Undibacterium sp. 5I1: one gene and its partner. The protein of the gene in region 1 interacts with the protein of each later gene in a pairwise test. Links are inferred from orthologs where the notes say so. Each region holds a gene or a part of one and is shown in the gene's direction. Other genes may lie near its edges. The genes, in order: dnaE and dnaQ.

Region 1 (16,014 bases):
CGTTTGGTTTTGTGTTTGAGCCTATGCGTACTTTGACGACCTCGATTGATTACTGGCGCATTCAGAAGTCCGATACGTTGTTAGCTAACGAGGGCGCTTACTTTAGCGATCCTACGCATAACTCGGCATATGTGGTGCGCGCTGCTGCTGACCCAACTTTGCCTGGGATTCCTGGGGCGATTGTGTCGGTCGATGGCCGTACGCATAACATCGGTACCTTAGATACCTCAGGAATCGATCTGAATGTGAACTGGCGTTTACCTGCAAATGACATCGGCAAATTTGCTGTGTCTTTAAACGGTACTTATGTATTCGATTACAAAACTAAAACTACCAACGCGAGTCCAGAAATCAATGGTGTTGGCGTGTTCACCGATACTCAAGTGGTTCAACGCTGGCGTCATACCTTGACGTTTGATTTTGATCGCGGTCCTTGGGGTGCTACTTTGCAGCAGACGTTCTATCAAGGCTATCAAGATCAAAATCCTAATCCAGATGGTTCGGTACGTCGTGTTGGTTCGTATGCATTGTGGGATATGAGTGGTAGCTATAAGTTGTCTAATGCGACCAGCTTCCGGGTAGGTATCAAAAACTTGTTAGATACCAATCCGCCGCGCTCTAACCAGGTGTATAGCTTCTTAGCGGGCTATGATCCTAGTTACACGGATCCACGTGGACGCTTCTTTTATGCTTCAGTGAATTACGCTTTTAAATAACATTAAGTCATATTTAAAAGTGGGGTGGCATGCTGTATGCCTCCCCATTTTTCTATCTTTATGACGTATGACGCAGCGATGTATCGCTAGATGATTTTTCAGTGGATCTGTTCTCATGAGTAATTTGTTGTTATTTTTTTTGCGTCAATGTAAACGCATCAGTATTGTTTTCTTTATTCTTACTTTTGGTATGGTGCATGCCCAAACCAGGCTAGACCCAGCCAAGCCGGAGGCAGCAGGCACGCTGGTGATTATTGGCGGTGCTTTGCGCACTGATAATGCTGTAGTGTGGGAAAAAATAGTCGCTTTAAGTGGTGGCAAGGGCGCCAAAATTGCAGTGATTCCGGCTGCTGCTGCCAATCCCGAAAATGCGGGGAAAAATATAGCAGATACCTTAAACCGTTATGGTGCCCGCGCATTTGTGGTGCCGTTAGCGATCAGGCTCAAGGGGTCAGATTATCAAAATGTCGCGAATGATCCATCAGTAGCCTCACAAATTCGTGCCGCTGGCGGAGTCTATTTTTCTGGTGGAGATCAAGGGCGAATCACGCAAGCTTTAGTTAAGCCAGATGGTACCAAGAGCGCAGCATTAGAGGCTATTTGGGATGTGTATCACCGAGGGGGCGTCATTGCTGGTTCTAGCGCCGGAGCGGCAATTATGAGTAGCACGATGTTTTATGACGCCAAGGCCGTTTTACCTACTTTGCAGTTTGGCGTAAATGAGGGAAAAGAAATCGCACCTGGCCTTGGATTTATTGGCGACCAAGTGTTTGTTGATCAGCATTTGATTATTCGCGGCAGGTTTGCGCGGATGATCCCGTTAATGCTGAAAAAAAATTACAAACTAGGTTTGGGGATTGATGAAAATACCGCCATGATTGTGCAGGGTATGGCAGATATCGAAATCCTGGGATATAAAGGCGCAATACTGATGGATCTTAGCGAGGCGATATCCGACGCTCAATTGAATGCATTTAATATTAGTAACGTAAAAATAAGTTATCTGGATCGTGGCGATCGTTATAACCTGCAAACGAAGGTTTTAATCACGTCAAAAGAAAAGCAAAAAGGAGTAGTAGATCCTGCAAATCCTTACAATGCAGAGAAGAAATTTTATCCAGACATATTAGGAAACACGACAGTAGTAGATTTGATGCAGGATTTAATTGATAATAAGCAACTTCAGACAAAAGCGCTTGCTTTTGGTGATCCGGAAGCTCCAAATGCAGAAGCTGGATTTGAATTTACGTTCAGTAAGACTGCCGAAAGTAAGGGTTACTTTTCTAGCGCGCTAGGCTCTGACGCTTATACGGTAATGAATATTCGGATGGATATTCGACCTATCGTAATGCAAACGCCTTTATATCGATATAAATGAGCTTTTTTTTCGTTTAGACGTGGTATTCTTTTGAAAAATGAGTTATTTTACTCTTTTATTTCTGTAATAAAATTACATTTTAATTTATTCCACCTAGGTAATTAATTTTATGGCCTGGTTTAATAATAATTAAATTTGTAATTTTGCTACATTATTGATGTTTTTAAATGAGTGTTTTGCATTCGTAGCAAAAGTTTCAATGATCATAAAAATAGCTGATATCAGATTTGATAAGTCTACTCTGATGCTTGCAAATTTTGAAAAAATGAACGATGCTCTTCGTTTTTTAAAGCACAAACTAATTCGTCGCTAGCGAAAAATAAGTGATGCATAGTTTGTTAGCAGTTTAAAAGTCTTAGTAGTGCATAATAATTCGTAATGTGGTCTCGACTCTGTTTTTTGCATTTAATTAAGCATTAAATTCAGAGGAGCATATTTTTGTAAATGTGGTAACAGGAGGATGGTAGGTATGGATTTTTCAAATCACCAGCAAGAGCCGGGCAAGAAGGTGTTCGGGATAGGGCTGGTAATCGCATTTCACATATTGCTCGTGTATGCCCTGATCAACGGACTCGGCGTCAAAGCAGTCGAATACATCATGAAGCCGATGGAAACCAAGCTGGTCGAAGAGATCAAGCCACCGCCACCGCCGCCAGATGTACCGCCACCGCCACCGCCCAAGCTGATGGCACCACCGCCGCCGTTCATACCACCGCCAGAAGTTCAGGTGCAACAACAGGTCGTCACGCCCAACACCATCACCCAGGTATCCCAGGTCAAGCCGGACAGCAATGTCCTGCCTAAAACGGTCGCCCAACCTGTTGTCGAAAACAAACCCGCCGGTCCCTCCATGGTACCAGGGGTGATTGACTTCAACGCCGCCGGTTGCAAACCAGAATACCCAAGAGCCTCGTTACGCAACGAAGAAACCGGCACCGTCATGCTCTCCGTCGTCATCGGCGCTGACGGCAACGTCACCGACGTCAAGATCGACAAATCCAGCGGATTCAGAGGACTCGACAACGCCGTACGTGCCCAATTACTCTCCGGCACCTGCAAAAACAAACCCGGTACCGTGGACGGCAAGCCCCAAACGACCACCACCAAAGTGCAATACGTCTGGAAGCTCGACTAAGACTGCCTAAGACATATTGGAAATAAACACGAGAAATACCAGCAGTACCAAGAAACACACCAAACCTGGGTCAGCCAAGCCACACGCCAAGCCAGCCCGGGTCAGCACTACCGAACAAAGCAATACTAGTAACTCTTACAGTAAGTCTCGCAGTAACTCTAAGTAAGGCCAAGCAAACGCCAGCCAAGCCAGGCAAACGTAAGCCAACCCAAATAACAGCAACAGTAACAACAACAGCATTTGACATGCCAATTTACGAAGGAAGTACGCACATGAAATTCAGTCTGAAAGCCCTCCTGGCCGCCGCCGTGATTACCCTCACCACCAGCGTCGTCACTGCCCAAGCCCAAACACCAGAAGCCAGTGCTCCTGCCGCCTCCGCCAGCGCCGCCGCACCAGCTGCAGCCGCCCCGGCAGAAGCCCCAGCCGCCACTGACCTCACACCAGCCGCAGCCCCAATAGACAAAGACAAAGTCGTTGACAACCCATACGGCCTCGACGCCCTCTGGAAAGGCGGCGACTTCGTCACCAAAGGCACACTCTTCCTCCTGTTCATCATGTCCATGGGCAGCTGGTACATCCTCATCACCAAAATTATTGACCAATTCAAATTAGGTGGCCAAGCCAAAGAAGCGCAAACCAAGTTCTGGAAAGCCGCCTCCGTCAACGCTGGCGTCACCAGCCTCAAAGAAGGCAGCCCATTCCGCTTCATCGCCGAATCCGCCACCAAAGCCAGTGACCACCACGAAGGTGCTCTGTTAGAACAAATTGACCTCAACTCCTGGATCTCCATGTCCATCCAACGCGCCGTCGACAAAGTACAAAGCCGTCTGCAAGATGGTCTGGCTTTCCTCGCCACCGTTGGCTCCACCGCACCATTCGTCGGACTGTTCGGAACGGTATGGGGTATTTACCACGCGCTGACCGCCATTGGTGCAGCAGGACAAGCCTCCATTGACAAAGTCGCCGGCCCAGTTGGTGAAGCCTTGATCATGACCGCCATTGGTCTCGCTGTGGCGGTTCCAGCCGTACTCGGTTACAACTTCCTGGTACGTCGCAACAAAACTGCCATGGAAAACATCCGTGCCTTCAGCGCTGATCTGCACTCCGTCGTCTTGTCTGGCGTGATGTCCAAAAAAGCCTAAGTCGTGAAGGAGTACTTACCAGGCAAAGCTGCAAACGACCGCAGCCAAGTAAGTATCAGGTAAATACCCCAAAACGCAGCGCACAACAGCAAGCAACACCAGAAGAGGTGGCAGCGCCACCTCCTCCTGAACAAAACACAAAGTACAGTATCTGTCATCTGAAAGAGAACACACTATGGCAATGGCAATCGGCAACGATGGTGACGGCGAAGACGAAGTCAACAGCACCATTAACACCACCCCATTGGTCGACGTCATGTTGGTTTTGCTGATCATCTTCCTGATCACCATCCCCGTCGTCACCCACACGGTTCCGGTCAAGCTCCCAGCGGAAATTAACCAACCGTACAAAACCAAACCAGAAAACATCACCATCGCCATTAACAAAGACGGTGACATGTTCTGGAACGAAGCCCCGGTCGCAGACACCAATGTTTTATTTGAGCGTCTCAAAGCGGTCACGAACCAAGTACCGCAACCGGAACTCCATATTCGTGGCGATCAAAACACCCGCTACGAATTTGTCGGCAAAGTCATCCTCACCGCCCAGCGCGCCGGGATCGCCAAGGTCGCCTTTGTAACAGAACCACCGCCGAAGAACTAAGTAAGACAGAGTAAGAACGAAGCAAGAACCAAGTAAGAACGAAGCAAGAACCACGGCAGTCACCAGCGGTAAGAGTGAAAGAACGAAAGGAATAGTATGGGTATGCAATTAGGCTCAGGCAACTCGAGCGAACCGGAAGTCATGATCGAAATGAACATGACCCCCCTGATCGACGTCATGTTGGTCTTGATTATCATGTTAATTATTACCATCCCAATTCAGAACCACGCAGTCAATCTGAATATGCCGGTGAATTCACAATCCAAACAAACCGATCCACCAATCGTGATCTCGATTGACGTCGACTTTGATGGTACGGTATTGTGGGACGGTGTAGCGATTCAGAATAATGCCGAGTTGGAATCCAAACTGACGGCAGTGGCGGCGACGCCGAATCAACCGGAAGTGCATTTACGTCCGAACAAGCTGGTACCGTACAAAGCGGTGGCACATGTGATGGCCGAGGCGCAACGACTGGGTGTTAATAAGATCGGTATGGTTGGTAATGAGCAGTTCTTGAAGTGATGCGTTAAAAATTGCTAGAAAAAATTACTTTGATGACAGCTTAAGAGCCAGATCAAATAAAAAGGCTCCAATTGGAGCCTTTTTTACGACGACTGATATGACTTTATGGTCTATCGCTAGCCTAATAATATTATTTTGAAACTTGCTCTGCCTGTTCCGATCCAGCTTCAGGCGCGATACTGGTGATCTCTAATTTTTTGCAATGAGGACATGACTTGCCCGGCACATACCATGAGGAAAGCTGCTCTCGTGGTGTGACCACGGCCCGGCATGCATAGCATTGTTCGGTGTCTGTCGCTTCTAACTGCGGGTTAAGTGCAGTCCGATAATCGAAGACGAAGCAGTCGCCGTGATAATGCGCGCCACCAACTTCTTCAAAATATTTCAAAATGCCACCTTCAAGCTGATAGACATTATCAAATCCTACGTTTTGCATGTGAATAGCGGCTTTTTCGCAGCGAATTCCACCTGTGCAAAAGGTAACGACAGTCTTGTCGTTGAATGCATCACGATTTGCTTCAATCACCGCCGGGAATTCAGTAAACTTTGTAATACGATAATCAATTGTATTATCGAAACTACCGACATCTACTTCAAAGTCGTTACGGGTATCAACCATCACCACAGTTTTACCTTGATCGTCATGACCTTGATCTAGCCAGCGCTTAAGCGTCTGCGCATCTACGGATGGGGCGCGACCAAGCTCTGGCTTAATCAGCGGCATACGCATTGTGATGATTTCTGCTTTTAGCTTGATCAATAATTTGGTGAACGGCTGCGTCGCGGAGAGGCTTTCCTTCGCCACAACATCGGCAAAGCGCGGATCAGTATGTAACCAGGCCATATAGGCATCAATCTCATGACGGAAGCCTGCCAAGAACATATTGATACCTTCTGGTGTCAATAAAACGGTACCTTTAAGATGGAGTTCCTGGCATTTAGCGATAAATTCTGGACGTTTTTCAGCGGTATCGTTGAAGGTAATAAATTTGTAAGCCGAGATGTTGACGTAAGGCAGGTCATGTGAATTAGGACTTGCCAAGGTAGAAGTTGCAGACGACATGGAATAGATTCAGTAAGTCATTGATTTAGCAGCATTATAAACTTTTATGCCAGTAATTTTCCAGTTTTACTCACTTAACCTAGAAAACCAAATCCCGATTTGGCTGCACAGAAATCGTTTTCCCTTCACCAGCACGGTAAAATACGAGGATGACTACTGAACTACCTCTTCCCCAAGATTCAAGCCTTGCGATAGCCGCAACTGTTAACACCGATGCCGCGTTGGCTGCAACACCAGCCCCAATATCAGTCTTGCATCAAAACACTTTTCCTCAATTTGTACATTTACGTTTGCATTCGGAATATTCGATTGTCGATGGCTTGGTGCGTATTGATGATGTCATCAAGGCGGCGCTCAAAGACAAGCAGCCTGCGTTAGCGATCACTGATTTAGCTAACTTGTTCGCGATGGTCAAGTTTTACAAAGGTGCTCGCAGTAAAGGAGTTAAGCCGATTGCTGGCTGCGATGCATGGATTACGAATGATGCAGACCGGGATAAACCATCGCGCTTGTTGTTGCTGGTAAAAAATCGCAAAGGCTATTTGCAGTTATGCGAGTTGTTAGCGCAAGCCTGGTTGAGCAATCAACATCGTGGGCGTGCAGAAATTCGTTTTGAATGGTTGCAGGCATTATTTGAAGCAGATCAAAAAACAAGTGAGCAACCAAGCTTAATCGTTTTATCTGGCGCTCATTTTGGCGATGTTGGCATCGCGATTGATAATGGTAATTTAGATGCGGCTGAAGCCAACGCGCAACGTTGGGCGACTATTTTCCCTAATCACTTTTACATTGAAATTCAACGTGCAGGGCAGCCGAACATGGAAGCGCATGTGCGTCAAGCGCTTGCATTAGCAACTAAATTACGCTTGCCCGTTGTTGCTACTCATCCTATACAGTTCATCAACAAAGAAGACTTTATTGCCCATGAGGCGCGTACCTGTATCGCAGAGGGCGATATGTTGGCCAATGGTCGTCGCGTGCGACGCTTTAATGATCAGCAATGCTTTAAAACGCAAGCTGAAATGGTCGAGTTATTTGCCGATCTGCCGGGTGCCTTACAGAATGCAGTTGAGATCGCCAAACGCTGTAATTTGACTTTGGAATTAGGTAAGCCAAAGTTGCCAGATTTCCCTACACCGGATGGCATGACGATTAATGATTTTTTGGTCGCAGAAGTTGAAAAAGGATTAGAGCTAAGACTGGCGCAACTTTATCCCGATGTGGAAAAGCGCGAACTACAAAGAGAGCGCTACGAATCTCGCCTGAAGTTTGAGACCGATACGATTATCAAGATGGGCTTCCCGGGATATTTCTTGATTGTTGCCGACTTTATTCAATGGGCAAAAAATAATGGCGTACCAGTTGGTCCAGGCCGTGGATCAGGTGCCGGTTCATTGGTTGCGTATTCCTTGTTGATTACCGATCTGGATCCACTTGAATACAATTTGCTGTTCGAGCGTTTCTTAAATCCAGAACGGGTATCGATGCCCGATTTTGATATTGATTTTTGCCAAGAAGGGCGTGATCGCGTCATTCAATATGTGAAAGATCGATATGGAAAAGAGGCGGTATCGCAGATCGCAACCTTCGGCACCATGGCCGCAAAAGGTGCAATCCGTGACGTTGGTCGTGTACTCGATTTTGGCTATATGTTTTGCGACGGCATTTCAAAACTGATCCCGTTTAAACCTGGCAAACAAGTCACCATTGCCGAGGCGATTATTGAAGAGCCAATGCTGGCCGAGCGGCAGGAAAACGAAGAAGAAGTCAAAACCCTGCTCGATCTGGCACAACAAGTCGAAGGTATTACCCGCAATATTGGTATGCATGCCGGTGGTGTTTTAATTGCTCCTGGCAAGCTCACAGATTTTTGCCCTTTGTACACGCAAGGTGGCGATTCTGGTGTGGTATCGCAATACGACAAAGATGATGTCGAAGCTGTTGGCCTGGTGAAGTTCGACTTTTTGGGTTTGACTACACTGACGATTTTGGATCGTGCCGTTCGCTACATCAAAATGTTAGACCCAGCGATGGCCGATTTTGATCTGGCTAAATTGCCACTGAATGACAGACCGTCTTATGAGTTATTAACCAAAGCGAAAACTGTTGCCGTATTCCAGCTAGAAAGCCGCGGTATGCAAGGCATGTTAAAGGATGCACGTCCGGATCGGTTTGAAGACATTATCGCTCTGGTGGCTTTATACCGCCCTGGCCCTATGGACCTTATCCCCGATTTTTGTAAACGTAAGCATGGTGAGAAGTTTGATTATCCTGATCCGCGTACCGAAGGCATTTTGTCCGAAACCTACGGCATCATGGTGTATCAAGAGCAGGTAATGCAGATGGCGCAGGTGGTCGGCGGTTACTCACTCGGCGGCGCCGATTTGTTGCGTCGCGCGATGGGTAAAAAGAAAGCGGAAGAAATGGCGGAACATCGTCAGATTTTCCGTGATGGCGCTGCTAAAGACGGTTTGCCGCAATCCAAAGCCGATGAGATTTTCGATTTGATGGAAAAGTTTGCCGGCTACGGATTTAACAAATCTCATGCTGCGGCTTACGCGTTGTTGTCTTATCACACGGCTTATCTCAAAGCACATCATCCTGCCGCGTTTATGGCAGCCAACTTGTCGCTGGCAATGGATGACACCGACAAGATTAAAATTTTGGTGGAAGATACGCTGGATGTCTGCAAACTGACTTTGCTGCCGCCGGATATTAATCAATCAGATTATCGCTTTATTCCTGTCGGTGAGCCGGGAAAAAAAGCGACGCAAATTCGCTATGGTCTGGGTGCTGTAAAAGGCTCAGGACAAAATGCAATTGAAAGCATTGTTGCCGCTCGTACTGCCGGCGGACCCTTTGTCAGTTTGTTTGACTTTGCCAAGCGTGTAGACAAACGCCAAGTGAATCGCCGCACGTTTGAATCATTGATACGCGCTGGTGCAATGGACAGTCTGGGCAAAGATCGTGCAGTTTTATTAGCCACTGTGCCGCTGGCGATGGAAGCTGCAGAACAAGCAGAAGCGGAAATAAATCAAGTGAGCTTATTTGGCGATCATGAAGATATGATCCCACCGCCGGAGTATGTCAAAGCAGAGCATTGGACTGACAAGCAGCGCTTGATGGAAGAGAAATTAGCACTCGGTTTTTATCTGTCTGGTCATTTGTTTGATGCCTATGCACCGGAGGTTCGGCAGTTCATCAAAACTACTTTGTTGAAGTTAGAACCTTCACGAGATGTGCGTTTGATTGGTGGCGTGATTGCTGCATTGCGTACCCAAATGACACAACGCGGCAAGATATTAATCGTCACCTTAGATGATGGCACTGCCACCGTCGATGTAACGGTTTATAGCGAAATGCTGGATGAGTGTAAAAACTTATTTAAAGAAGATGAGTTCTTAGCTGTATTCGGTAAAGTATCAGAAGATAGATTCTCTGGTGGACTTAGAATCACTGCTGAAAAAGTGATGGATATCGGCAGGGCGCGTGTAGAGTTTTCGCAAGGCTTATGTTTGTCATTAGACGCAGGTGCTGATCTGAAGAAATTACAAGACATACTCAAACCTAGTCTTAATCCAGCGGGCTGCCCGGTTTTGATCCGCTATCGAAATAAAGAGTCATGTGCCGAATTATATTTATCTGATCAATGGCGAGTCAGTCCAGACGATCATTTACGACAAAAATTAGGTGAGTGGTTATCGCCGGACAAAGTGCAGATTGAATATGCCTGATCAACTATCTAATTCTCATATCGAACCAGCGATTACTATGGACATTACTGAGTCATCTTCTGGGTGGCGCTTAGCAATGCCGCAACAAATATTAGCCTGTCTTCCACTGACTTTATTTTTTCCAGTCGGTGTGATGTATCTCGGCGTTTTATTGTTTTATATCAGCTTGCTCGTGTCAGGAAATTTTTCTCAAAAGTTACAAGTTGTTCGTGCTAGTCCTATGTTGTGGCCAGTGCTAACGCTAAGTGCTGTCAGTATTGTGATTGCGCTGATACACAACAGGCCCGCTGGCGAATTCTGGTCTGGTTTTTTTCACTACCAGACCTATCTATTTTTGCTCCCGTTTCTCAGTGTAGGCGCCGGTGTATGGCAACAAAAAGCATTGAAAATATTTTTTGCCGGAGCGATTTTTGCGGCTACTTTGTATTATTTAAATTTTCTCCATGTTTTGCCGAACAACACCATGTTCCGTAGTTATGTTGTGTATGAAGGAAATAAATCGATCTTACTAGGGGTCTTGCTGGCCTTGTCCTCTGCCTGGATGTTGCACGAATTACTTCTGCGCAAAGATCACAAGCTAGTCAGAATAGTCGTATTGATTTATGTCGTTGCAGCCTTGATGCTGCTGGCAAAAACTCGCACTGCCAGTGTGACTTTTGTCTTGCTTTGCCTGATGATTGCATGCCGCAATTTGCGTTGGTCGTGGCGCAGCGCTGCAATATTGGGATGTCTGATAGCCGGATTCGCAGGCGCATGGCAATACGTTGTTAATTTGCCTGCTCCTGCCACCTGTGTGGTGAATGAGATGCAACAGACCACACCTGTGCAAATATTGCTCACTAGGGCTGAGTGCACAGTGCATCAGATACATTCTTTTGGTCAGGGTAAAAGCGTCGGTGATGACGGCATGCGCCTGGAGATATACAAGGTCACCAGTCAGATCATCGCCGAGCAACCGTGGACAGGACACGGCATTGCCAATTGGATGCCACTCTATCAGGAGCGTGCCAAATCGCTGAGGAGTGGCACCATGACCACGCCTCATAATGACTATCTGCTGTACTTTACCGAGCTAGGTATTGCGGGTGTTGCCGCTTTGTTATGGATATGGTGTACGCAATTGCAAGTAGCCTACCGTATGCGTGCCTCGCCGAATGACAGTGATCGTGCCATGTTGCTGGCGATGCTGGGAATGACCATGATGATAGGCGGGATGTTTAATGCGATCTTACGTGATGGTGTCTTTGGTATGGCGTTTATGATTTTGCTTGCCATTCCGCTGGCCGGGGTAGGCAGAAGTAACATCAGAAGTAATAACGAAAGCAACATCAAAAATAATAAGTAGGACTTAATAAGTATGACTTAATAAGGAGGGCTTACGCAAAACGGAAAGCTGTTTGCTGCCATTCACACGGAACCAGAGGGCTTAATATAAAACATCAAGACCTCTCAACACAGAGACACAGAGGCACAGAGAAAATCAGGAGAACAGCGAAATCCTGCCTTAGTCTTCATTTGTTCTTCCTCTGTGCCTCTGTGCCTCTGTGCCTTTGTGGTGAGGGGTTTTGATTTTTCCGTAAGTCCTAATAATGAGCGCGAAGGCAAAAATAAGCACAACAAGCCTGACATCGTATAGTCAATTAATTAAAAAAACGAAAAGGATCGTCCAATCAATATAAGCCTCTCAGAGCAAAAATGCCCTGGAAGCCGCATAAAATATGGACAATGAAAAATTAAATAATGGCAATTATCAATCAACAGACACTAGAAATTTCTCGACGTTTATGGGCGTCAATGCGCACACACCGCAACATGTTATGGATTACTGTAATTACGATGTTGCTAACGGCTTTGACGGAGGCCATGTTTCCAAGAGTATTTGGATATCTGCTGGATCATGGTTTTAAGGGTGAAAAAACCAATTTACCATTATGGAAAATCCCCGCCGCCATCGTCGGTATTTTTATTTTGCGCGGACTATGCACCTTCACTACCAGCTACTTCATGTCATGGATCGCGGCTAGTCAGTTAAACGATTTACGCGCCCAAGTTTTTGCCCGGATTTTAAGTGTGCCGATTAATTTTTATCAAACAGAATCTAGTGGACGCGTGATTAATACCATCATGTTTGAGGCGCAGCAAATCGTAGAAATGGTCAAAGTATCGATCACGACTTTATTCCGTGATTCATTTACTGTCGCGGTATTGTTCATCTATTTGCTGTGGATTAATTGGAAATTGACTTTGGTTACCTTGATCCTGATTCCTGCAATGGCCTTGCTGATACGCAGGGTCAGTAAGCGACTGCGCAAGCTCAACCATGATCAGTTAGAAGTCAATGGCGAGCTGACGCAGGTCATTGAGGAAACCACTCGCGCTAGCCAGGTGATCCGTATTTTTGGCGGGCAAAAATATGAGCAACAGCGCTTCGATCTAAAGAATGAAAAGCTGCGTGGCTATGCGATGAAAACTACGATTGCAGTCGCATCAACCACGCCAATTACCCAAATACTTGCGGCTTGTGCGGTTTCCGTAGTGGTCATGTTAGCGGTTGTCCAAAACAAGACTTCAGTGGGTAATTTTGTTGAATTTATTATGGCGATGATGCTGTTATTAGCGCCCTTAAAAAGACTAGCTGATCTTAACGGTCCCTTACAACGTGGCATGGCCGCAGCAGAATCCGTGTTCTCCATGATAGACGCCGTGCCAGAAAATGATAGCCCTAGCGCCGCTGCATTAACTGCCAGAGCTCAAGGCAAGCTGGAATTTATTAACACTAGCTTTAGCTATCCAGGCCAAGAGCAAATTGCACTGAAAAATATCAATCTAAGTATCCAGCCTGGAGAGACCTTGGCCTTGGTGGGTATGTCTGGCGGTGGCAAGACCTCGCTGGTGAATTTGGTGCCGCGGTTTTATCAGGCAACTGGCGGAGATATTTTATTGGATGGCGTTTCGCTCAATAATATTTCACTCACCAGCTTGCGCGCGCAAATCGCAATGGTCAGCCAAAGTGTGGTCTTGTTTGATGATACGGTCGCCGCCAATATTGCCTATGGTGATGCACAGCCAGACCGGGTGCGGATTGCTGCTGCCGTTACCGCTTCACATATGGATGATGTTGTACAGGAATTGCCTGAGGGCCTGCAAACCATGATTGGTGACAACGGGAGCCGTTTATCTGGCGGCCAGCGTCAACGCTTAGCAATTGCCCGGGCGATCTATAAAGATGCGCCGATTCTGATTTTGGATGAGGCAACTTCAGCCTTGGATTCTGAGTCCGAGCGCGCAGTGCAATCGGCATTGGACGAGCTGATGCAAGGCAGAACGACTTTAGTGATTGCACATCGTTTATCTACGATAGAGCGCGCCAGCCGGATTGCTGTGTTAGTCGACGGTAGTATCAGCGAGATAGGGACACACGCAGAGCTGCTGGCAAAAGACGGTGTGTACGCTAATTTATATCGCCTGCAGTTCACGGCATCAGCATAAATCTCAGTATGAATGCAGAATCTATCAGCGCGGCACGCATCTTAGTCATCGCCCCAAACTGGATTGGTGATGCAGTCATGGCGCAGCCTTTGTTGCAGCTCTTAAAACAACGCTACCCACAGCATGCGATTGATGTACTGGCAGCGGCTTGGGTTGCGCCCGTATTGCGCGCCATGCCGGAAGTCGATAGCGTGCTGGAGACACCGTTCAAACATGGATCTTTGCAATTGCGTGAGCGCTGGCGCTATGCCCGACAATTACGTCAGCGAGCTTATGTTGCTGCCTATATTTTGCCGAATACCTTGAAGTTTGCTTTAATCCCCTGGCTGGCCGGTATTCCGAAACGGATCGGCTATAAAGGTGAGAGCCGGTACGGACTGATTAATGTAATGCATCATGACGATCCGCTTGCGCCGCGCGCGATGGTACCGTTTTATGCCGCATTAGCCAGTGTGCCAGCAAGTACAGTAGTCACAACGATTCCACGTCCCAGCTTGTCGGTTGCACCTGCGCAAATTGCCAAGGTGTTAGAACAGCTTGGCTTGTTGGTAGAAAAGCCGGTGATCGCTTTCGCACCGGGGGCAGAATTTGGCAATGCAAAACGCTGGCCGACTAGCCATTTTGCGCAGTTGGCAATACAGATTTTACAGATGCGGCCAGATACCCAAATCGTTTTGCTAGGTTCGCCCAAAGATCAGGCGGTGTGTGAAGAAATTCGCCAGCTTTGCCCGCAAGTCCATCATCTGGCAGGCAAGACCAGCCTGGATCAAGCGATTGCGCTGATCGCCAGCGCCGCTACGATCGTCAGTAATGACTCGGGCCTGCTGCATATTGCCTCGGCATTAAATCGTCCTGTGATCGCCTTATACGGACCTACGGACCCTGACCATGCGCCGCCATTTTCAGATATCGCTTATTCACTATCCTTGCGCTTAAGTTGCTCGCCATGTAAACAGCGTGAGTGTCCGTTAGGCCATCAAAATTGTATGCAGCAATTAAGCAGTGATAGCATCTGGAAGATCGTAGAGCAGATAGAGCGGATAGAGCAAGCTTGAGATTGCAGTCTCGGATATCTAGCCGGGTTTATTTTCCGAACCCGGTTTGAGAGACAATCTCCGTGGCGGATAAAATAAATACGCTAGTGATGAGAACGCCGATCGCTTACTCAAGCGATCAATCAGGATTGGTATTGCAACACCGGCAAGGCAGCCAAGCAGCAAATGTACCGCTAAATTACTCACTCCCAATAATTTGCTTAGCACTATCCGCAGGCCGCTTGCCACCAGCACATGCATCAGATAAATCGTCATCGAGCATGAACCGATGAATGACAGCAAAGCTAGTGATGGTGGTAAGCCAGCCCGTGCCGTAGGTTGCGATAATTGGGCTAGAAAAACAGCAATGCTACAAATGAAGACGATAGAAATCACCGCCAGTAATAAGCTCAGCAGTCCCTGCTGCAGATACGTCAACCCTAGCCCTTGATGAAAACCCCATTGTGCCGCCACAAATGCGCACGTACTTGTGGTCAGCCATAGCAGAGGCCGTGTGGTGATGACCTCAGCAAGCTGTTCGGATTGTATGCCCAGTACAAAAAACACAAAGTAAGCCATAAGATAATCAATAGGGAAGGGCGCAACCATGTTGCCGTTGCCATTACCAACGTACAGCGCAGAAGTGATAAGCAATACCAAGGCTAAGGGACGCAATTTAGATGACGCTACGTTCAGCTGAAGAAAACGATGCAGTAAGGTCGCTAATATAAATACCAAAAATAGTACATATAAAAACCAAAAGTGCGCACGAGGCATCCAGAATAAAGCCAGCACTTCTGCAATACTGACTTTGCCATTTGTGTATTTAGATAAAAACACTTCAACCATGCCTTGCAGTAGAGACCAAACTACGTAAGGATAGGCAATGGTTTCCAGCTTACCAATGAGCAGATTTTTAGCGCCGTATTTTTGGAATGAGGCATTAAAAAATAGACCCGATAAAAAGAAAAACAATGGCATGTGAAAGCTATAAATCACACTATCGATCAATGAGTAGGTAGCTTGATCAAAAGGGATTCCGGCATTCCAGACACCGCGGGCCACATGACCATACACCACCAGTAAAATGCCGATGGCTTTAGCATAGTCAACCCAGATAGCTCGATTTGTCATAGGTGATGTTGTCGGCAGATTTTTTATTTGAATATCAGACGTCCAATCATTCTGCGG
Region 2 (14,774 bases), 1.1 Mb from region 1 along the record:
TGATGATTTAAAAATTCGTTATCGTTGACGTTAATAAAAAATTGGGCTGTCGCCGAATTAGGATCATTGGTGCGTGCCATAGCAACGGTGCCTACATCATTTTTCCAGCCAGCCTCTAAGGACTGACGTGCCTCTAACGCGATAGGCTTATTGGTTGATTTTTCTTTCATGTTTTTATCAAAACCGCCACCTTGGATCATGAAGTTATCAATCACACGATGAAAAATCGTACCGTTGTAATGGCCTGCTTTGACATAACGGATAAAATTTTCTACCGTTTTGGGCGCCGCTTCAGGATGTAATTCCAACACAATTTCACCCAAATTCGTTTTCAATGCCACTTTGGGAAAGTCTTGCGCGACGGCGAATGTGGTATTTAAAGCCAGAACGGATCCAGCCAATAAAGATAATAAAGAGAGGGCGCGACGGCGGTTGTATGACATAGTTTTCCTTGGCTGGTTAAACTTGCGCTTCATAGATAATTCTCCACTTGGCAGCTTCTTTGATCCAATACTGACGTTTACGTACGCTACTTTTACTTTTACCTGCAATCGTTTCCTGAGTAAAGGTACTGACGATTAACTCATCTTTGCCTGGGTAGCGGAATTGCGTTATCTCTTTCAGCTTGACAGACAAATGCTGTAAGCCCTCAATCGCTTGTTGCTGTTTTGGAAACCAGGCGTTGAGATTGTCGCCCTGCATGGTCTTAAAATTTCTTGAATAATTATTCAGCAGACGATTCGGATTTTGACTTTCTAAATCCGAACGCCAGTCTTCTAACATTTTACTGGCAGATTGTTTCTCTACATTCCATTTTGCTGCTGTCAAAAATTCTAATTGCTCGCTGATGATCACAGGCGTTTTGCCGATGTCGATCATGGCAGCGATTTTTAAAAAATCAGGATTAGTTAAAACAACGCAGCCATCAGATGCCATAGGCGGTCGACTAAAATTTTCTGATGGAACACCGTGCAGCCAAATGCCTGATCCGCTGCGGCCATTGATTTTATCCCATTCGTTTGGATAGTTAATTGGTAGCGCGCCAGGGCCATAAAAGTCAGGGAGTTTAGAGCCCGACAGATGACTCGTAATGTAATAGACACCTATCGGCGTTTTTTGATCGCCTTCTTTTGATTTATTGATGCCAAACTTGCCTTGGCTGACATAAAAATCGGTGAGGAATTTAAGTTGACCGTGTTCGTTTTCATATAAGTACAGGCGTGATTTTTTTGCGTCAACTAGTAATACTTGTTTTTGATCTTCTCTGAGTTGCAGAATATTTCGTGGCATTAGACTAGGATCTGGTTTTTCACGAATTGCTTTTATTCGGACAATCGCTTCGTCACGCAGATCTTTGAGTTTTTCTGCCGATCCGTTTGAGCTGCCACCAAAGCTATTCACCGAGCGGGTATGCATCAAGAGTAAATCGCCGCGTATCAAATGCCCTAATTGGAAATTTGGATAGGCTTCTATCAGATCATCCGCTTTTAACTGCGCCTCTTGCAAGTGATTCGCGGCAAGACTTTTATACACTTCAATTAATAAAATATCTGGATCAGGCAGGTGCTGAGTGGCATCGGCAGACGCTGTTTTCTCAGCGCGTGACTTAGCATGAAGTAATGATGGCACTGTGAAAAGTGACATCGTTATCAACAATAAAAAACTCAAACAAAAGTATTGTCTAACTTTGAGCAGACGAGAATAAAAAAACACAGCAGAGCGATACATCAGCTACCCGCACGCTCCTGCTTGATGAGCCATTTCCCATCCTGTTTTACCAGCGCTAAGGTTTTGCGACTATTGGCTGTCAGTTGGTCAGAGCTATAAATTTGACGGAATTTTACGGTCGCATTGTTACCATCAATACTGACTTTAGCTGATTCAATCTTGACGTTAATATGACCTTTGCCCTCAATCCTGGCGCGACGTTCTTCGGCCCAAGCTTTGCGGGTTTCACCTTTGGGAGTATCGAAGTCTTTGGCGTAATGGGCAAGATATGCACTGGTATCTTTACTACTCCATGCTTTTGCCCAGCTTTCTACTACTTTCAAAGCGTCATCCTGATCATTATTTGTTGCGGTGACAACCGGTTTTGCTTCTACTTTTGGATCGGTTTTTGGAACCGCTTTAGTCTCAACTTTTGCTGTTTTAACCGGGTCTGGTTCTGCTTTAGCCGGCGCGACTTTAGTTGGATTTGCTGCAGCGACGGCAGACGTGCTGCTTGCTGCTTTAGGATTGGTGCCGCCTGTCGTATTGCCAATCAGATTTTTGACCAGCGTCAGTTTTAGTTTCGCACCGCTGTTTGCAGAATCAAGTTGCAAGGCTTTATCGTAAGATTGACTTGCTAATTTCGCGTAGACATCACCTAAATTCTCATGCGCTGTGCCATAAGTAGGATTGGTCCGAATCGCCATTTCTAACGATGCTCTGGCTTTATCGTATTGTCCTGTGGAGGCATACAATACTGCCAGATTATTATAAGGTTCTGGCAACTCAGGGTAATCGTCGGTCAACTTGGAAAATACCGCAATCGCTTCTGATGATTTATTTTGATCAGTCAGAATCAAACCTTTAAGAAAGCGTAATTGAGCGTCTTTAGGGCGTTGGACTAATAATGCGTCCAGTTTTGCAGAGGCCTCTACCGTTTGTCCAGCACGAAACATTTTAGAAATATCCGATGCGTCATCCGCAAAAGATGGCGATGACATCAGCGCCAAAGACAGGCTTGATAACGCAAAAACACTTTTAAAGATGTGGCGCATAGTAAATGGACTTGGTTTCATTAGTGAACAGAGGAACATCGCTTCGGCAATGTTATACTGAGTATAAAGCGACATCTTAACAAAGATGCGCACAAAATGGGTTTTTGACACGCTTTAGCTTTAACAAGTAAACATGCCGACAACGGAGTTTATTTGCTTAATGCCATTGCGCGCAATCATCTTGCAAAACAATTTACACGCAGCTCATGACTAAACAAAAAATATACAACACCCTGACTCGCGAAAAGCAAATCTTCGTCCCGATTGAACCTGGCAAAATTCGTATGTATGTATGCGGTATGACGGTTTATGACTATTGTCATTTAGGGCATGCGCGCGTGATGGTCGTATTTGATATGGTGCAGCGCTGGTTGAGAAATTCTGGTTTTGATGTGACCTATGTACGCAATATCACAGATATCGACGACAAAATCATCAAACGCGCAGTTGAGAACGGTGAAACAATTTCACAACTGACCGGTCGTTTTATCAATTATATGAATGAGGATGCTGAGGCCTTAGGTGTGCAGGCACCTGATTATGCGCCGCGGGCAACGCAATATATTCCACAAATGCTTAATTTGATTGGCAAGTTGGAAGCAAATGGTTTGGCGTATAAAGCAACTGATGGCGATGTTAATTATTCTGTTCGTGACTTTGCTGGGTATGGCAAGTTATCGGGTAAGTCATTAGACGATCTGCGCGCTGGTGAGAGAATCGATATTAATACCGGTAAACGTGACCCTTTGGATTTCGTGCTTTGGAAGTCCGCTAAAGAAACCGAACCTGAAGAAGTGAAATGGCAATCGCCATGGGGAACGGGACGACCGGGCTGGCATATTGAATGCTCAGCAATGGCAGGCGATTTATTGGGTGAGCAATTTGATATCCATGGTGGCGGGCAAGATTTGCAGTTCCCTCATCATGAAAACGAAATTGCCCAGTCTGAGGGCGCTCATCAGCATACTTTCGTTAATTATTGGATGCATAACGGGTTTGTGCGTTTGGACAACGAAAAAATGTCTAAATCGTTGGGCAACTTTTTTACGATCCGTGATGTTCTAAAAAAATATGACCCGGAAGTGGTTCGTTTCTTCATATTAAGAGCGCATTATCGTAGCCCACTAAATTATTCTGATGCGCATTTGGATGATGCAAAATCAGCTTTGACTCGTTTGTACAATGCTTTAAAAGAAATACCAGGTGACGCATTACCTCTGGATCTGAGTGATGCCTACGCCGAACGTTTTGCTGACGCAATGTTGGATGATTTCAATACGCCAATTGCAATCTCTGTCTTGTTTGACTTGGCAAATGACCTGAATAAAACGAAATCCCCTATACTTGCGCGACAATTAAAAGCCTTAGCTGGAACTATAGGCTTGCTACAACGCTCGCCAAGCGAGTATTTGCATGCATCTCCCCAAATTTTGAATGACAACGATATGACCCAGATCCAGTCAAGGATTGATGCGCGTACTGCGGCTAAAATAGCAAAGAATTTTGCTGAATCCGACCGGCTTCGTAACGAACTTTTAGCTGAGGGCATTATTCTTGAGGACAAAGCTGGTGGTTTGACCGAATGGCGCAGGGCATGAGTGTTATCGAAAAAATAGGTCTTTCATCTAAAGATATGCCGCAAGTACCAGCATATTGGGAGAGTGCAAAAGTTGAGTTGATGAAGCGCGATAGAATTATGCGCAAATTGATCCCTCAATTTGGCGATTTGTATCTAATTGGTCGCGATGACCCTTTTACAACCCTCACTCGCTCTATTTTAGCTCAGCAAATTTCGGTAAAATCCGCAGATGCTTTATGGCAACGCTTTCTCGAACTTTGCCCAAAATGTACATATGTACAAGTGTTGAAAGTCGGGAGCGATAAATTGCTTGCCTGCGGCTTGTCCAAACGCAAAACAGAATATATTCTTGACCTTGCTGAGCATTTTAAAGAGAAAAGACTGCACGTCGATAAATGGGCGGAGATGGCCGACGAAGACGTCATTTCAGAGTTAATACAAATTCGGGGCATAGGACGCTGGACAGCAGAGATGTTTTTGATATTTAATCTGCTCCGTCCGAATATTTTGCCTTTGGATGATCCCGGATTACTTAAAGGCATTAGTACTAACTATTTTTCCGGTGAGCCCGTTTCTCGCAGTGATGCAAGAGAGGTGGCTGCAAACTGGGGCACTTGGTGCACGGTTGCAACTTGGTATTTATGGCGCAGCCTTGATCCGGTAGCAGAATAATATTTTAAAGTTAAGAAACAGCGGCTTGGTTTTGACTAATGTTGAGATCAATGTTGTCAATTGGGAGTCACAATGACTAAAACGACATTTCTGGGGTTTGAGCAATCTATTGCAGAGCTCGAAACAAAAATTGAAGAATTGCGCTTTGTGCAAGATGATTCTGCAGTAGATATTTCTGAAGAGATCGACCGGCTCTCTAAAAAGAGCCAGATGTTGACCAAAGATATTTATGCAAAACTCACTCCTTGGCAAGTTTCACAAATTTCTCGTCATCCGCAACGTCCTTATACGATGGACTATGTGAATCAAATATTCACGGATTTCCATGAGTTACACGGCGACCGTAGTTTTGCAGATGATCAGGCAATTGTTGGTGGATTGGCTCGTTTTAACGGACAGTCTTGCATGGTAATCGGGCATCAAAAAGGACGCGACACAAAAGAACGCGCAATGCGTAACTTCGGTATGCCGAAGCCAGAGGGCTACAGAAAAGCCATGCGTCTGATGAAGCTGGCTGAGAAATTTAATATTCCCGTATTTACTTTTATCGATACCACGGGTGCCTGGCCTGGGATTGACGCTGAAGAACGCGGACAGTCTGAGGCTATTGGCCACAATTTGTATGTGATGGCAGAGTTAAAAGTGCCACTGATCGCAACTATTATCGGCGAGGGTGGTTCTGGTGGCGCGTTGGCATTGGCGGTTGGCGATGCAGTATTGATGCTGCAATATGCAACTTATTCAGTGATTTCGCCTGAGGGCTGTGCTTCTATTTTATGGAAAACTTCTGACCGTGCTGCGGATGCGGCTGAGGCATTAGGTCTTACAGCGCATCGATTAAAAGCGATGGGTTTGATCGATAAAATTATCAATGAGCCTTTAGGCGGCGCGCATCGCGACCCTAAGCAAATGTGTGCTTTCGTAAAGCGTGCATTAGCAGATACTTTGCGTCAATTTCAAGGTGTTAAAACCAAAGATTTATTGGCAGCACGTCATGAAAAATTGATGAGCTATGGTAAGTTCAAGGAAACTAAACTGTCAGAATGACGGCGACCAAAAATGAGCGTACGTTGGCTTATCATTTTGAACGCACGCTTAACGAGATACTTTCTAAAAATGCGTTGTCTTTGCCGGAACAAGGCTTGGCTGTCGCTTATAGCGGCGGTTTAGATTCTTCAGTCTTACTCGCTTTGGCAAATCAGTTTTGCCAGAAGCATAAAATCCCACTTTTTGCATTTCATGTACACCATGGTTTAAGCATTAACGCCGATGCTTGGCTCAGACATTGCGCATCGGTTTGTGCTTTGTCAGGTGTTACTTTTGCTGGCGTCAAAGTCATAGTGGATCGGCAAAGCAAGGATGGTATCGAATCCTCTGCACGTGAGGCACGCTATAAAGCGCTAGGTGCTTTATGCCAAGAACGACAACTACCTATTATCCTGACGGCGCATCATCAAGACGATCAGGCCGAAACTGTATTGCTACAGTTATTACGTGGCTCTGGTGTTGCTGGGCTATCCGGGATGGATTTATCTAATAAAGCACCTAAATTGTTAGGGTCTGATACCGTCATGTTGGCCAGGCCCTTGCTTAGAGTGACGCGACAAAGCTTGTTAGACTATTCCGAGGAAGCAACGATTGCTTATGTCGACGACGAATCTAATGCAGATCAGCGTTATGCCCGAAATGCCTTACGACATCAGGTGATGCCCGTCTTATCGGTGATTTCGCCAGGCTACACTGAACGCTTGGCAAGAAGTGCCTCCCACGCCCAGTCAACAAACCGATTACTGACGGAATTAGCGCGGCAAGATAGAAGTGTCTGCGAAATAGATGGCGCATTGGATATTAATTTGTTGCGCAATTACAGCGCTGACCGCATCGATAATTTATTGCGATTTTGGCTGGGAGAGCAGGGCGTGCGCATGCCAACCACCGCCAGGCTAACAGAAATGCGACATCAGCTTTTTGATGGGCGAGACGACGCAAAAATTAGTGTCTTTCACGATACGTTGGGGATTCATCGATACAAGAATAAGATTTACGCTTCCCCGAAAGATGTTGTAAAAGGCAGTGAGATAACTCCAATACAATTTAGTTGGAATGGCGAGCCCAGCATCCCATTTCTCAGTTACGGTGGAACCTTATATTTTGAAGAGTGTTCTACGGGAGTTGATCTGACTTGGTTAAAGCAACAAGTTTTGACTATACATCCTCGCCAAGGTGGTGAGCGCTTGAAGTTGGCATTTAATCGGCCAACCAGAGATATCAAAAGTCATTACCAAACCTTGAAAATCCCATTTTGGCAACGAGAACGTTTGCCATTTATATCTGCTGGAAGCAAACTCTTGTTTGCTGCTGGTGTCGGCATGGAGTCCGCATTTTTCACAGACGATGCAAACGTAAAAATCTGTATCAAGTGGGAATCTGATGCTAATTAACCGAGCACGTAAAAGAATCAAAGTTTAAGAGTGAGGTACCAAAATATACGCGGTGTTTATTCTGGTTTATGCTGTCGTCGATGCGTAAATTTAGATGATTATATTTATACTCCCGGTATGTATATTAGGTCGTCCATATAATCATTGAGGTAGCAGCCATTTTTTGGAATTATGATGGGGAGTATAGTTAGTTTTCCTTAGATTTAATGCGAGAAAGTTATCTAAATTTTCCTGATCTCATCTAATTGATTTAAAAAAAATTACGTAGTTTTAAATACTATTGCTATCAATTAGATAATATTAATAAAAATAATGACGAGTATGAAATGACAAATATCAAGCGACAAATTGTTTTAGATACGGAAACAACAGGACTCAACGCCAGAACTGGCGACAGAGTGATTGAGATTGGTTGCGTAGAATTAGTTAACCGCAAGCTAACTGGCAATAATTTTCATCGCTACATTAATCCTGAACGTGACTCGGAAGAGGGCGCGTTAGCCGTTCATGGATTGACAACAGAGTTCTTAAGCGACAAGCCTAAATTTGCAGAAATTGTCCAAGAGTTTTGCGCTTATATTAAAGATGCAGAAGTTGTTATCCATAATGCACCGTTTGACGTCGGTTTTCTTAATGCCGAGTTTCTCCGCCTTAATTTGCCTGTCTTTACCGACTATGTAGAGCAAGTTACTGACACATTAGTGCAGGCAAAGGAGTTGCATCCAGGAAAGCGTAACTCTCTCGATGCCCTCTGTACTCGCTATGACGTTTCTAATTCGCACCGAAAACTCCACGGAGCATTATTAGATGCCGAGTTATTGGCGGATGTGTTCCTGGCGATGTCTCGTGGGCAAAATAGTTTTGCTATAGAGACTGAAGTGGAAGAAAAAGTGTCTGTGGTAGAGGAGATACTTCCAGACATTCCGCTGCAAGGCGTTATTGTTGTTTGCGCCTCTGATGATGAGCTTGCTGCACATGAGACCTTGTTGGTCGGTTTAGGTAAAGAAGTGCGTGGCCAAAGTATTTGGCATTCAAATAGTCAAACAGCAGAATAAATCTCTGCATTGACTGCAATTTTTAATTGCACATGATTATATTTTCAACTTTTGTCAGTAGTTCATCCCTCCACAATTCCAAATCCATACAAATTAATAATAAAAAATCATTGATTTGTATGGTTTTCGGCATGTTTTGTTGCAAGCAAGCGATTTCTTCCAAAATATTTTTCAATTTTTTACTAAAGTTTTGGATTTTTGCGTCGTTAAACAAACATAGATAAATAAAAAAATATTTTTAATAAACCCTAAAGTTATTGATTTCGGTGCCGTTAATAGTATTGAAGATAGAGCAAAGTATATTAATTTTTTACCTAAGTTCTTGATTTAATTGAACAAACTATCTTTTCTAAAAATAATAAAAATCAAAAATTCTTTTCGAATTCTTTCTAAAAGAAATCAAATATAGCTTGTAGGAAAAACTCCTACGAGTTTTTTCTGTTTTTACTCATCTTAAATACCTCTTCCTGCCTATACTCCGGTATTTTTCTTGCATCCACAATGTATCTCACTGGCAACGAACTCTGTGCCGGGTTAAACAAGATGGAGGGTAGAAAAATGACACCGAACGATATGATGGCTGAAATTCGCGACGCTAACTTAAGTTATCTGATGCTCGCTCAGCAAATGATTCGTGCTGACAAAGCTACTGCGATATTTCGTTTAGGCATAGCGAAAGAAATCGCTGACCTGATTGAAGGGTTGAACAACGCACAGATTCTTAAGCTTGCTGGCTCTAACATGATGCTTGCTCGCTTTAGATTTGAAGACAGTGCCATTTTGTGCATGTTGACAAATTATAATAAAGAACGCGCCTTGGCACATTCTCATGCTGCAATTTTAATGGCTGGACAAGCTGTTGAAGAAATTCATTAAAGAGATTCATTAGTTTCTGACTATTTAATAATTTTTCAACACTGAGGTGAGCAAAATGGCTAGCAAAAGCGTAGTAAATGAAGCACACGAAATTCGGTTGGCAATTGATTTAGTCAATCTTGGCGCACGTTTGCAGCTTTTGGAGTCCGAAACGAGTTTGTCTCGCGAGCGATTGTTGAAAATATATAAAGAGCTAAAGGGTGTATCACCTCCTAAAGGGATGCTGCCTTTTTCTACAGAATGGTTTATTACTTGGCAGCCAAATATCCATTCATCGTTATTTATGAACATTCACAAGTATTTGCATGATCATGCGGATATCAGTGGCATTGAAGCTGTTGTCAAAGCTTATCGACTTTATTTAGAACAAACACCGCCTCAAGCAGGTGATGAGCCAGTGCTGTCATTGACGCGCGCTTGGACCTTGGTGAGGTTTTTTGATGCGAAAATTCTGAAATTCACAAAATGCAACAAATGTGGCGGGCAATTTGTTGCACACACATTGGATTTGCATGATGATTATGCATGTGGTTTATGCCATGTCCCTTCACGAGCAGGCAAGACTAAAAGAGCGCGTGAATTAGACTCAATAGCGATGGTTGCATAATGCAGACGATTTTTCGGAGCCTTTTTGAACCTAAGGTCAAAGCAAACAAACGAAAATGATATTTCTTTGGCGGGTAAGCCATTGCTCCCGCCTGCCTTGCAGTCGTTATTGATACAGATTTTTTCCTTCCTTCTTTGCCTCCTCATTACTTTTTTTGTAGGCGTCAGCTTCAAAAAAAATATTCCTCCAATTATTATCATTTTTGCGCAAGCAATTGCTGCCTGTTGTTTTTCATATTGGCGAAAAATGGATTGGTGGTGGTGGATTATTCACTTCTTCTTTCCCCTTGCTGTCTTCGTACTCTTGGCCTTTGATATTCCACGTTATTACTATTTATGTGGTTTTATTTTTTTGGCTTTACTTTTTTGGAGTACGTTTCGCACGCAGGTGCCGTATTACCCATCTAAATCCTCTTTGTTGCCGACGTTATTTGAGTTATTGCCAAACAGACCTGTCCATTTTGTTGATGTTGGCAGTGGGCTGGGCGGCTTGGTTCTCAAATTGGCGCAAGTAAGGCGGGACAGTTTTTTTTATGGTGTTGAAATCGCGCCATTGCCGTGGTTTATCAGTTATTTAAGAGCGAAATTTAATCGAGCCAAAGTTGAGTTTTTATTCCGTAGCTACGAGAGAATTGATTTGAACCAATTCGATGTTGTATTTGCTTATCTTTCGCCTGCTGCAATGCCATCGTTATGGGAGAAAGTGCGGAAAGAAATGACGCCAGGGTCATTACTGCTTAGCTATGAATTTATAGTGCCGAATGTTGCTCCCGACTTGTGTATAAATAAAAATCCTAATGATCCAACACTATATGTATGGCGCATATAATAGTAATCATGTAATGTATTCCTCAGGCAATACTCAATTGCTTTTAAGCTTCAAGAGAATAGTGCAGAGCTGCTAAGAATAAAATATTTGGCTTAGCCAAGAGCTTGAAGTAGTGAGAAATAAACGTCTCTTTATGTAAATTTTTCGTACCTTTTGCGTTATTGTTGTTTGAACTTTGATTGTGATCGGTTATGGTACTCCTAGGTAGTATATTTTATTGTCCAGGTAATACTTGGACAGTAAGGTGTTTTTAATAAAAATAATGGGGAGTATATTGAATTTACGTATATTCTATTCCCGTAAAAAGCAGCGAAGCGTTGTCTCTTATTTTTGTTGATAGATTCGGTTTTTTGCAATTGTTTCCTGTATCTCTTAATTGATCAAATTGATGTGATGATTAATTTACTGATTAATTTCCACGTTTATATTTGGTTCTTTTCTCATAAGGAGTCTGGCTCGTGCTAGTCATCGTTGGCTATATAGTTGTGATGGGGTCAGTGTTCGGTGGATTTGTTATGTCCGGCGGACACATCGCCGTCTTATTTCAGCCACTCGAATTGCTGATGATCGGTGGTGCCGCCGTTGGGGCTTCCTTGGTCGGCAATAACGGTAAAACCCTGAAGGCATCTTTAAAAGCAATTCCTGGTGTATTAAAAGGCTCCAAATACACCAGAGCCTTGTATATGGAATTGATGACCATGCTGTTTGATGTGCTGACAAAAATACGTAAAGAGGGCTTAATGTCAATTGAAGGTGATATTGAAAAGCCGGAAGAGAGTCCTCTTTTTAGCAAGTATCCACTCGTTGCTTCTGACCATCACTTAATGGAATTCATTGCGGATTATTTAAGGTTGATGGTGTCCGGAAATATGGATGCATTTCAGATCGAAAATCTGATGGATAATGAGCTGGAAACGCATCACCATGAAGGTGCGGCACCGGCACATTTTATTGCTAAGTTAGGTGATGGTTTGCCTGCTTTTGGTATTGTTGCTGCGGTGATGGGTGTGGTCCACACAATGGAGTCAGTTGGTATCCCGCCAGCAGAGCTCGGTATTTTGATTGCACATGCTTTGGTAGGAACATTCTTAGGTATTTTGCTCGCTTATGGTTTCGTTGGGCCATTGGCTGGTCTGATGGAGCAACAACTGGACGAGTCCTCTAAAACCTTTCAATGCATTAAAGTAACTTTGCTGGCCAGCTTAAACGGATATGCTCCGGCGCTTGCTGTTGAGTTTGGGCGTAAAGTTTTGTATTCGACGGAGCGACCTACATTTAGTGAGCTAGAAGAACACATTAAGCAATCTAAATCTAAGTAGATAGAGGTTCTTGCAAAACGAAACACCGGAGAGTAATTTTATTGCGAGAAGCGCAAAATAGATGAGAAAGGAGCGGCCATTTCTGGCAAGATGAAAGTGACTAAACAACCATCTGCGCTCCGCTATGAATCCTACACAACGCCTGCTGATAATGCAACGCTGGAATTTACTGCAACACGATTTGCTACCGGAGATAAAACAGCAATGCGGGTCACTGACGCCGAAGCTGGAAAAATTGATTCATGTACTAGACTGGGTGCGCATCGAAGAATTTGTGTCGGACCAATGGCAAGGGATAGGACGCAAACCGCATGACCGTGGTGCATTGGCCAGCGCCTTCATCGCCAAAGCTGTGTTGGGGCTCAATACAACAGCGGCCTTAATAGAACGATTGACGATGGATCGCAGTTTAAAACGGCTGTGCGGCTTTGAGATGTGGAAAGAAGTTCCGAATGAAGCCACTTTTTCGCGCGCCTTTGGCGAATTTGCCCAAGCCAAATTAGCGGAGAAAGTGCACGAAGCGCTGATCAAGAGTTATTTAGGCGACAGCCTCATTGGACACATCAGCCGTGACGGCACGGCGATTGCGGCGCGCGAGAAGCCGAAGAAACACATGAAAGTTGTTTCCGTAGAAAAGGCCCAAAAGCAGCGCCGTGGACGGCCAAAGAAAGGCGAGATAAGGCCGCCAAAGGAAGAGAAAGTGACCAAGATAGGCTGGCAGTTGACGCAAACTTTACCGAGCATCGTCAATGCTTTACCCAAAGAGTGTGACCGCGGCACTAAATGCAATGCGCAAGGTTATAAAGTGAGTTGGAACGGCTACAAGCTGCATATCGACACCGCTGACTGCGGCGTTGCCATCAGTGCGCTATTGACCAGCGCCTCGGTGCACGATAGTCAAACGGCGGTGCCGTTAGCAACGATGACGGCCGCACGAGTAACGAATTTGTACGATTTGATGGATGCAGCGTATTGCAGTGAAGAGTTAAGGGCACACAGCAAAAGTCTTGGCCACGTGCCATTAATTGATCACAACGCACGCGGCGGGGAGAAGAAACCGTTCGCCCCGCATGAACAACAGCGTTATAAAGAACGCACGCAAGCTGAACGTACCAATGGCAGGCTGAAAGACGAATTTGGTGGCACGACAGTACGGGTGCGTGGTAGCGAAAAAGTGATGTCGCATTTGATGTTTGGTTTATTGGTATTGACCGCAGATCAGTTGATGCGTTTATTTACGTAACAGCTTTGCTTTTAAAGAGTCGAAAAAAACAACGTTTCCCAACGTTCATAGGGGCAGTGATGGTCACATAGGGATTGACACGCCATAAAACGATAATCCGGCACAAATTCATGTCACATGTACCGCTTCAAACAAGAAAACCAATCGCAACAGTGGCCACACCCATGCTCGACTTTACTGGTTTGGGTATTTTGCAAGAAGCTCGATAGTCTGATCAGGAATGCAGAATGGCTAATGAGGAACTAAGACCGATTATCGTCAAGCGAATAAAAAAGGTCGCTGGCGGGCATCATGGTGGAGCATGGAAAATTGCCTATGCTGACTTTGTTACCGCGATGATGGCGTTTTTTCTGTTGATGTGGTTGCTCGGTTCAACAGCAAAAGGTAATCTTAATGGGATTGCGGAGTATTTCCAAACTCCGCTCAAGGTCGCCATGGCCGGCGGTGATGGTAGTGGCGACAGCTCGAGTGTCATTAAAGGTGGCGGTAAAGATCTTACTTTGCGTGATGGTCAAAATAAAAAAGGCGATGTTGAGGCGCAAAAAAAGAGTTATAACCTTCAAGCTGCAGAGGCCGCATTAGCAAAAGCAGATGCCGAGCGGCTTAAGGTTTTGAAGGGCAAGATTGAGACGGCAATCGAGTCAAATGCGATATTAAAGCAGTATAAGAAGCAGCTATTATTAGATATTACAACCGACGGTTTACGTATCCAGATGGTTGACGAGCAAAACAGACCGATGTTTGCCTCTGCAAAAGCTGATTTGCAACCCTATACAAGAGAAATTCTGCATGAGATTGGTAAGGCATTAAACGATGTGCCAAACAGAATCAGTTTGTCTGGGCACACCGATGCAGCACCTTATGGCAGTGGCGAGAAGGGATATAGTAATTGGGAGCTGTCTGCTGACAGAGCAAATGCGTCTCGTCGTGAACTGATTTACGGCGGTATGGATGAAACTAAGGTTCTAAGAGTCGTCGGTTTATCATCATCGGTTTTGTTTGATAAAGAAGATCCTCTCAATCCGATTAATCGACGCATAAGTATCATCGTTATGAATAAAAAAGCTGAACAATCTGCTTCACAAGACGGTGGTTCAATTGAACTGACAAATCCTTCTGAGCCCTCAGCTGAAGTTCCTGTAAAAGTGGTGCAATAGTTACACGGGCATAATCGGATCAGATGAATAGAAAATTGGGATGCTGAATATGTCAAAAAAGAAAGTATTAGGGTCTCATGTAAAAGAGCTCTTGTCTGGCGTCTCAAGTCATGGGAACGAACATCTGCTGGAAGTAGAGACTGATCTAGTTCAAACTACTATTCTGCTCGCTGAGGCGATCGAAAAACTTGGGGCGAGTTTTTTGGCCTTGCATGCAGCCATAACCAGTCAGCAA

Evidence for each region.
Region 2: the proteins of dnaE (region 1) and dnaQ interact in binary tests that used the Escherichia coli proteins (3 or more experiments, as listed by UniProt). The link is inferred for Undibacterium sp. 5I1 from one-to-one orthologs.

What each region holds. Positions count from the first base shown.
Region 1 is NZ_JAVIWI010000001.1:2,666,396-2,682,409, reverse strand. The notes cover bases 6,384-10,500. They hold dnaE (DNA polymerase III subunit alpha), read left to right. Parts: upstream 6,384-6,715; coding sequence 6,716-10,300; downstream 10,301-10,500. Other genes in these bases: RGU72_RS11810 (O-antigen ligase family protein), read left to right, coding at 10,293-10,500; RGU72_RS11820 (sulfurtransferase), read right to left, coding at 6,384-6,566. In the rest of the region: RGU72_RS11855 (TonB-dependent receptor), read left to right, coding at 1-716; RGU72_RS11850 (cyanophycinase), read left to right, coding at 832-2,094; RGU72_RS11845 (TonB family protein), read left to right, coding at 2,564-3,229; RGU72_RS11840 (hypothetical protein), read right to left, coding at 3,300-3,476; RGU72_RS11835 (MotA/TolQ/ExbB proton channel family protein), read left to right, coding at 3,502-4,374; RGU72_RS11830 (biopolymer transporter ExbD), read left to right, coding at 4,550-4,978; RGU72_RS11825 (ExbD/TolR family protein), read left to right, coding at 5,075-5,503; more of RGU72_RS11820, read right to left, coding at 5,634-6,383; more of RGU72_RS11810, read left to right, coding at 10,501-11,645; lipid A export permease/ATP-binding protein MsbA, read left to right, coding at 12,041-13,789; waaF (lipopolysaccharide heptosyltransferase II), read left to right, coding at 13,798-14,844; RGU72_RS11795 (acyltransferase), read right to left, coding at 14,863-15,957. UniProt on the Escherichia coli protein: DNA polymerase III is a complex, multichain enzyme responsible for most of the replicative synthesis in bacteria. This DNA polymerase also exhibits 3' to 5' exonuclease activity. The alpha chain is the DNA polymerase catalytic subunit.
Region 2 is NZ_JAVIWI010000001.1:1,578,354-1,593,127, reverse strand. What follows is about bases 6,768-9,644. They hold dnaQ (DNA polymerase III subunit epsilon), read left to right. Parts: upstream 6,768-7,780; coding sequence 7,781-8,509; downstream 8,510-9,644. Other genes in these bases: flhC (flagellar transcriptional regulator FlhC), read left to right, coding at 9,441-9,644; flhD (flagellar transcriptional regulator FlhD), read left to right, coding at 9,068-9,385; tilS (tRNA lysidine(34) synthetase TilS), read left to right, coding at 6,768-7,454. In the rest of the region: RGU72_RS07125 (peptidylprolyl isomerase), read right to left, coding at 1-443; RGU72_RS07120 (L,D-transpeptidase family protein), read right to left, coding at 460-1,644; RGU72_RS07115 (tetratricopeptide repeat protein), read right to left, coding at 1,728-2,762; cysS (cysteine--tRNA ligase), read left to right, coding at 2,969-4,360; RGU72_RS07105 (DNA-3-methyladenine glycosylase 2 family protein), read left to right, coding at 4,357-5,013; RGU72_RS07100 (acetyl-CoA carboxylase carboxyltransferase subunit alpha), read left to right, coding at 5,086-6,060; more of tilS, read left to right, coding at 6,057-6,767; more of flhC, read left to right, coding at 9,645-9,992; RGU72_RS07075 (class I SAM-dependent methyltransferase), read left to right, coding at 10,017-10,820; flagellar motor stator protein MotA, read left to right, coding at 11,279-12,139; RGU72_RS07065 (transposase), read left to right, coding at 12,264-13,382; flagellar motor protein MotB, read left to right, coding at 13,610-14,539; RGU72_RS07055 (chemotaxis protein), read left to right, coding at 14,589-14,774. UniProt on the Escherichia coli protein: DNA polymerase III is a complex, multichain enzyme responsible for most of the replicative synthesis in bacteria. The epsilon subunit contain the editing function and is a proofreading 3'-5' exonuclease.